2 regions of the Streptomyces sp. NPDC018610 genome follow, and region 1 is predicted to be linked to the other one. Evidence: riboswitches for the same ligand, from Rfam matches in the RefSeq annotation. Region 1 holds a riboswitch; the other holds the start of a gene.
The links. Region 1 has a riboswitch for cobalamin ahead of ACH5A8_RS25655 (HoxN/HupN/NixA family nickel/cobalt transporter). Riboswitches for the same ligand answer to the same signal wherever they lie in the genome.
Positions count from the first base shown of each region.

Region 2: linked by a shared signal. The riboswitch ahead of ACH5A8_RS06945 (DUF4430 domain-containing protein) and the one ahead of ACH5A8_RS25655 (HoxN/HupN/NixA family nickel/cobalt transporter) in region 1 are both predicted to bind cobalamin.

Region 1 covers NZ_JBISAL010000010.1:240,771-244,486, reverse strand. Annotated here, with positions in the region: gene ACH5A8_RS25665 (hydrophobic protein) at 510-668, shown strand; gene ACH5A8_RS25660 (ArsR/SmtB family transcription factor) at 1,112-1,477, opposite strand; cobalamin riboswitch at 1,558-1,768, shown strand; gene ACH5A8_RS25655 (HoxN/HupN/NixA family nickel/cobalt transporter) at 1,796-2,887, shown strand; gene ACH5A8_RS25650 (esterase/lipase family protein) at 3,574-3,716, opposite strand, start outside.
Region 2 covers NZ_JBISAL010000002.1:346,634-350,349, forward strand. Annotated here, with positions in the region: gene ACH5A8_RS06935 (hypothetical protein) at 1-371, shown strand, start outside; gene ACH5A8_RS06940 (cobalamin-binding protein) at 412-1,332, shown strand; gene ACH5A8_RS06945 (DUF4430 domain-containing protein) at 1,346-1,834, opposite strand; cobalamin riboswitch at 1,996-2,140, opposite strand; gene ACH5A8_RS06950 ((2Fe-2S) ferredoxin domain-containing protein) at 2,257-2,655, opposite strand; cobalamin riboswitch at 2,714-2,836, opposite strand; gene lysA (diaminopimelate decarboxylase) at 3,050-3,716, opposite strand, start outside.

The sequences.
Region 1 (3,716 bases):
GCTGGTGTTCCGAGAACCACACGCAGGACTTCGCCGGTGCCCGCGCGCGCGGCGTCATCGCCCACGGCATCGGCGACGGCGGATCGCCACCGCCCCGCGCGAGGACTTCGCCGAAGCCGCCGTCGTCGTCCCGTCCACGCCCGGCCACGAGGGCAGGGCGTCCGAACTCCCCGGCGGCGTGGGCTGGTCCTTCGAGGAGTTCGCCGCCACCGCGGCCGAGGTGCTCGGCAAGCCGGTGCGCTGCCAGGCGCTGGCCTCCGAGCAGGAGCGCGAGCAACTCCTCGCGGCCGGCCTGGACGAGAGCACCGCCGCCTTCCTCGTCCCGCTCAACGCCGACATGCGCGACGGCGCCATGGCCCCGCCTCCGGGGGCCTGGGCCGCCGGGCACGAGGAGTGGTGTGCGCGGCAGGTCCCACGGTGCGTGAGGACAGCCCCGAAGCAGCCCCCGGGTGAGGGGCTGCTCCACCACACGCCCGCCCGGCCCGGCAACGGCCGGGCCGGGCAGACGGCTGGGTCGGCTCAGGCGGGGGCGACCAGGCCGCGGTGCCGGCTTCGCCCTGAAGATCCTGTGGCGGGTGGCGCTGATCGTCCTGGTGGTGTGGCTGCTCGGCTTCGTGATGCGCTCCACCAACGCAGGCGGCGGCCGCGGCCGCTGGTACCGATGGTGACCTGACATCGAACACATCCCCCCGGTAGGGCCCAGTCGGCAACGGCTGGGCCCTGTCGGCTTGTCCGACGAATGGCCGGCGGCCGCATCGGGCGAACGCGTCCGGAAGGGATTTCGGGGTAGGTGTGGTGCAGTCGGGGGCGGGGCGGACACGCGCGCCAGGAACCCGCGCAGCCTCCATGTCGCGTTCCGCCCCCGACCTCACTCGAACCGGGACGCCCGCGGTGAGGGCGCGCCGACACGCACGGGATGCCGAACCCGACGAAGCGACAGGCGAGGAAGGCGGCCATGGGTTCGCGGTTTAAGTCGCCCAGGAACACTGGTCTGATGTCGCTGAAGGCGGCACGCCCTGAGAGGACCTGGGTGCCGCGAGATCCCTCAGCTCGCCGAAGCGGCGCGATGCCGACGGCGTGGAGGCGAGCACCGGCTGAGCTCCTCGGGCGGTCAGATTGCCCGGCCAAGTGGCTTGCAGCGTTCCAGCAGGTCGGAAGTGATCGGGTCGACGATCCGGTAGCGCACCACACGTCCCTCCTTCTCGCCCGCCACGACACCGGCGGCGCGCAGCAGGCGCAGGGCCTGGGAGACGGCGGGATCGTTCATGCCGGTCGCGATCGCGAGGTCCGACACCGCGAGCGGGCCGGTTCGGTGCAGAGCCATGAGCAGGGCGAGGCGTCCGGGGTCGGAGAGCAGGGAGAACCGCTCGGCCCAGGCGTGGACGTGGCCGGGCTCACCGATGGCGGCGATGGCGTCGCAGACCCGATGGCCGTCGATGCTGCGTCGGCCGGCGCGCTCTGAAGGGACCAGGTGCATGGGGCCATCTTCGCAGGCGGACGATTGTGATCTTGCGCACCTGCACGGCTGCGCAGCTATGCAGCAATGAGCGGAGCCTCCTATCGTGTCCGGGCCGTGGTGCTCGGGAAGACCGGTGACGGTCCCTCGCTGGTGCAGGGATCCAGACCGGAGCGGCCCTCGCCACTGTGATCGGGGAGTTTCCGTCCCAGCAGCGCACGGTCACTGTCCGCCGCCCGGCGGATGGGAAGACCGGGACGGACACGCGCGCACCCGTAAGCCAGGAGACCGGCCACGGCACTTCACGAAGTGATCCACGAGGTGCTGGAGCGTGACCGCATGACCCTGCCCACCGGGCCGACCCCTTTCCGCTGGCGGCGTGAGGACACCGTCCGAACCGCCGGACTCCTGACGGTGATCGCCGCGCTGCACGTCGTGGCGTTCGGCGTCCTGTTCCTGCTCGTCGTGCCGGGGCACTACGAGACAGGTTCCAAGGCGTTCGGGATCGGCCTCGGCGTGACCGCCTACACGCTGGGCATGCGACACGCTTTCGACGCCGACCACATCGCCGCCATCGACAACACCACCCGCAAACTGATGGCCGACGGCAAGCGGCCGATCTCGGTCGGCTTCTGGTTCGCCCTCGGCCACTCCAGCGTAGTGATCGCCATGGCCGCCCTGGTCGCCGGAGGCGCGCACGTCGCCGGCACCCTGCTCGACAACGACTCCCGCACCCACCAGACGCTCGGCGTGGTCGGCACGACCGTCTCCGGGACCTTCCTCTACCTCATCGCGGCGCTCAACCTCGTCGCGCTCGCCGGCATCCTGCGGGTCTTTCGGGCGATGCGATCGGGTACGTATGACGAGGACGCCCTCGAACAGCACCTGGACTCCCGGGGCTTCATGAACCGTGTCCTGGGCCGTTTCACCAAGTCGATCACGCGCCCCGGGCAGATGTACCCGCTGGGCTTCCTGTTCGGCCTCGGCTTCGACACCGCCACCGAGGTCACCCTGATGGTGATGGCGGGCAGCGGTGCCGCGGCCGGACTGCCGTGGTACGCGATCCTGTGCCTGCCGCTGCTGTTCGCCGCGGGCATGAGCCTGTTCGACACGCTGGACGGCACCTTCATGAACTTCGCCTACCAGTGGGCGTTCTCCAACCCGGTGCGCAAGGTGTTCTACAACCTCACCATCACCGGCCTGTCCATCGCGGTTGCCTTCCTGATCGGGACCATCGAACTGGTCGGGGTGCTGCACGAGAAGCTCGATCTGAGCGATGCGGTGACCGGCTGGATCGCCGACCTGGACCTGGACAACGTCGGGTACATCATCGTCGGCCTGTTCGTGGTCGTGTGGGCGGCCGCGCTGGGGTACTGGCGACTGGCCAAGGTGGAGCAGAAGTGGGCCGCCCGTCTCGCCGACGGCGGCTGACGACCGGCGGGGTGTGATCCCGGGGAACGGGCCGCGGCGGATGACGCAGAAGCGGGCGATTCCGATCCGTGGCCGCCCGGTCGTTCCACCAGCCGTGCACCACAGCCCGGAGGCGGACACGAGCTGCGACCGATCACCCGTCTGTGCCCGGAGTCGTAGGCTGAGACCGCCGTCTTGTGCAGAGCCGTGCAGCGGCTGCTGAAGGCGCGCCGTCAGCCGGTGAGGCTCACCGCTTCCACGCCGGCGAAATGGCGCAGGTGAGCGTGTGGCCGCAACCCTCGCAGTAGCACCGCGGTGGGCTATCCGTCATCACGGACACCTGCATAGGGGCGTCTGGCCGCTGCTGGAGCGGAGCCATCGCCGGCCGATGCCGCCGCCGGGCACCGCCGGCGGCAGCATCGGCCGGCGACGGTCCACCGGGCCACGGGCCGCCGCCCCCACCCTGGTCCTCAGTCCCGCTGCCTGACCCGGCCGACGCCCCACCGGCGCGGCCCGGCATCGCGACTGCCGGGGCCCGGGCCCTTGTGTGCCCGTGCGTTCCGGTGGCGACGAGCGTTTCGAAGGGACTACCTGGAACGGGTTGTGTCGGTGGCCTGGGTGAGCTGGGCGTCATGAGCGGGGCCGGACACAGTGTCCTGTGTCCGGCCCGGCTGCTTTTTCCGTGATCTGCTCGGTGCCCGGTTCGGTCAGTTGGGCAGGCGGTCCAAAAGCCAGCTGCAGAGTTCCTCGGTGACCTTGGTGTGGCGTTCGTTCTGCGTCGCGCAGAGGTAGTCGTCGACCCGCGCCTCGTCCGGGTCGAGGGAGTCGATGTCCGTGTACAGGTCTTCGT
Region 2 (3,716 bases), on a different contig from region 1:
CTACGACGCCGGGCGCGCCCCAGTGGGTGAGCCAGTCCTCCCTCACCTCCGGAACAGCCACGAAGCTGGGGCTCACCGTGGACGACGGCGCGGGCAACCTGAAGGTGTGCTCCGTCGCGCTCACGCCGACCGGCTCGACGACCACGCTGGGCGCCGTCCTCGACGCGGCCACCAGCGCCGCCACGCCGTCCGGCTGCGTCACGAGCGTCACCCCGTCCTCCGGCACCGGAACCGTCACCGCAGTCAACGGCAAGGCCAACAGCGGATCCAACACATGGAAGGTCAGCATCGACGGCTCGGCTTTCACCTCCGCCACGCGCAGCACCGTCGTCGGCGTCGGCGACACGATCGCCGTGCGCTGGGGCGCCTGACGCAGCCCTGTCGGTCACGGCGGAGACCTAGAGTCGGAGTATGCGCATCGTCTCCCTGCTGCCCGCCGCGACCGACATCGTCGCCGAGCTCGGACTGTCGCACCGGCTGGTCGGCCGTACCCACGAGTGCGACTGGCCTCCGCACGAGGTGGCATCCGTACCCGTCGTGACTGGGGCGGATCTGGATCAGGACGCGCTCACCAGCAAGGAGATCTCCGACGCCGTCGGTGGCTCGGCGCACTCGGGCTCGTCGCTGTACACGCTCGACACCGAAGCTCTCGCGGCCCTGCGCCCCGACGTGATCCTCACCCAAAATCTTTGCGACGTCTGCGCCGTGTCCTACGAAAAAGCCAGCCGGGCGGTGCGGCTGCTCGACGCCGACACCCGGGTCCTCAGCCTGGAGCCGCGTACCCTCGACGACGTCCTGGACTGCCTGGTCACCGTGGGCGAACTGCTGGGCGTCCGGGAGCGAGCCGAGCAGCAGCGGACGGCCTTGCTGGACCGTCTGGACCAGGCCCGCCGGGCGGTCGCAGGACGCGCCCGGCCCCGGGTGGCGGCGGTCGAGTGGCTCGACCCGCTGTGGCCCGCCGGACACTGGGTGCCCGAGCAGATCACCACCGCCGGCGGCGAAGCTCTCCTCGCCGCGCCCGGCGAGCACACCAAGCCGATGACCTGGGAGGCGGTGCGCGCCGCACGGCCGGACGTGGTCCTGGTCCTGCCGTGCGGCTTTCCTCCTGAACGCACGCTAAGGGAAGCAGAGTTGCTGACAAGTCTGCCAGGCTGGTCCGAGCTGCCTGCGGTTCGATCCGGCCGTGTCTGGGTGCTGGACGGCCCGGCCTACTTCAACCGCCCCGGACCACGCGTGGTGCGCGGGGCCGAGGTGCTCGCCCACGTCCTCCACGGCGAGCGGGCCGGAGAGCCGGTCACACCTGCCGAGGCACGTCCGTTCCCCGGCAGGTGATCACGGGCAGGGGTCAGAACGCCGTCCAGGTGAACGCGACCTTGTCGCCGGCGTTCAGCTTGAACTGGCAGCCGCCCACCGGAGTCGGCGTGCCGTTGACGGAGATGTTCCAGTAGGCGGCGCCGCCCCCACTGACGTTCTTGATGGTGTCGACGGAGAAGTCGTCGAACGAGGCGTACCAGGTGCCGTCCCAGGTGAAGTGCCGCTTGCGGGCCGCGTCGTCGAGCGCGGCCGTGGGCGTCGGCACGGCGGAGGGGTTGGCGCCGCCGTTGGTGCCGTCACATCTGTGCGTGCCGCCTGTGGTCGTCGTGACCTCGTGGCCACGGGTTCTGATCTTCCCCTTGAACAGCAGCCCGTCCAGACCCTGCACAGTGAGGGTCACCTTGACGGGAGCGTTCGTGCCGGGCGTGCTCTGGGCGTGTGCGACCGCCGGAGCGGAGGCGAGGGCGAGTCCGAGAGCGGCCCCGGCGATCACGGTGCGGCGTGCGGATGTACGGTGCAAGGCTCGAGCCTTCCTATGGGTGGCCCGCAGCCCATCGCCGTACGAGCGGGACCCGCGGCTGAGAAGGCGGGTCCATCGCCGTGGTGCACGACGGCTGGACGCACCGGATGGGGCGACCCGAACGAGGCTCTCGGCTCCGCGCTGCAGACCATGACAGTGGGAAGCGATTCGCGGCACGCGCCGGGTATCCCGACTCGCGGCCTCACGGCCGCACACGGTTGCAGGTCAGCGCCGGACTCCCACCGGCTTCCCCCAGTCACGCGCCTATGCGGTTGTCGTGCTGACAGCTCGCGCGCACACCGATCACGGTCCTGTGTGCGGTCGAACTGTGCTCATCCTATGGGGATTTGACGCCCCTCATTCGGACTTCACGACATTGGTTCTCCGGCGCTACGGGGTGGGAGCCCACCGGCGCGCAAGCCTCAGGAAGTACCAGTGCGGCGCGGAGGGGTGAAGGCATACAGGTCGAGGATGTCCGGCAACGGAGTGATTCCCGGGCCGCCGGCGCGTACCCAGGCGATGATGTCCTCCGTCGCGTCCGTGTCGTTGACGAGCCCCAGCCAGACCGGCCGGGCACCGGCGGCACGGCCGGCGGCGGACGGCTGTACGACGATGACGTTGGCCTGGTCGCACACGTCGAGGCACTCGGAGATGCGCACCGGCACCTCCGCCCGCAGCCGCGCGGTCTGTGCGGCGTGATCGATTCCGGTCACCTTGGGGCTGCCACAGCAGCAATCGCGGCATACGACTACTCGGCAGGGCACCGGACCCTTCCCCTCCACAGTCTCGCCTGACGCCTCTTTCGCCGGCCTCTCGGGCATCACACCACTCCCCTCCCGGGGAGATCCGCCCCGGCCTTGCTCGAGGAGGCGACCGCGTGAGTCTCCTGGCTCCCGGGTCGCCGCTCGCCCCGCCTTCCCACCCCGCACTGGGGAGTGGCCTGCCGGAATTCGCTCACCGGTCACAGTGGCGGGACCGCGCCGGATTCACACCGGCTTCCTCGGACCGCCGTCGCCTGTTGTCCCGGTCATCATCTCAGGACATCTGGATGACAGTGCCGTCAGGGGCACAGGAGCAGACATCGGGGCCTCGCCAGGGCCGATCGTGCGGTCCAGTCAGTGTCTGTCGGGAGGCAGGCGTGCGCTTTCCTGCACGGCCCGGGCGGGACGGTCGGCATGGGGAGAAAAGACCGACCCGCCCGGGAGACATCTGGGGCTACAGGCCCACGTCACGGCTGCGGATGTCCTCCAGGGATTCGCGGCGTACAAGAAGGCGGGCGGATCCGTCGCGTACGGCGACCACGGGCGGGCGGCCGACCAGGTTGTAGCCGGAAGCCATGGACAGGTGGTAGGCGCCGGCCACGGGGACGGCGAGCAGGTCTCCGGGACGTACGTCGGCGGAGAGTTCCGCGTCGGCGGCCAGGGTGTCCCCCGCCTCGCAGTGCCGGCCGACCACGGTGACCCGGGCGCGGTCCGCCGTGCTGTGCCGGCCGACCAGGCGCGGCGTGTACCGGACGCCATACAGGGCCGGGCGCGGGTTGTCGCTCATGCCGCCGTCCACGGCCACGAACACGTGCTCACCGGTGTGCTTCACGGACAGGACGCGGTACACGGCGATCCCGGCGGGGCCCGCGATGGCCCGGCCCGGCTCGATGATCAGCCGGGGAACGGGCAGCCCGGCCGTCGTGCAGGCGTCAACGAGTTCCGTACGGACCTTGCGGGCCAGCGCCGTCAGGTCCAGGGCCGGCTCACCGGGGCGGTAGGCGATGCCGTGGCCACCGCCGAGGTCGAGTTCGGGCAGGACCAGTCCGTGCTGCTCGTGCAGGCGGGCCATCAGGCCGACCAGGCGGCGCACGGCTACGAGGTACGGCTTGACACTCGTG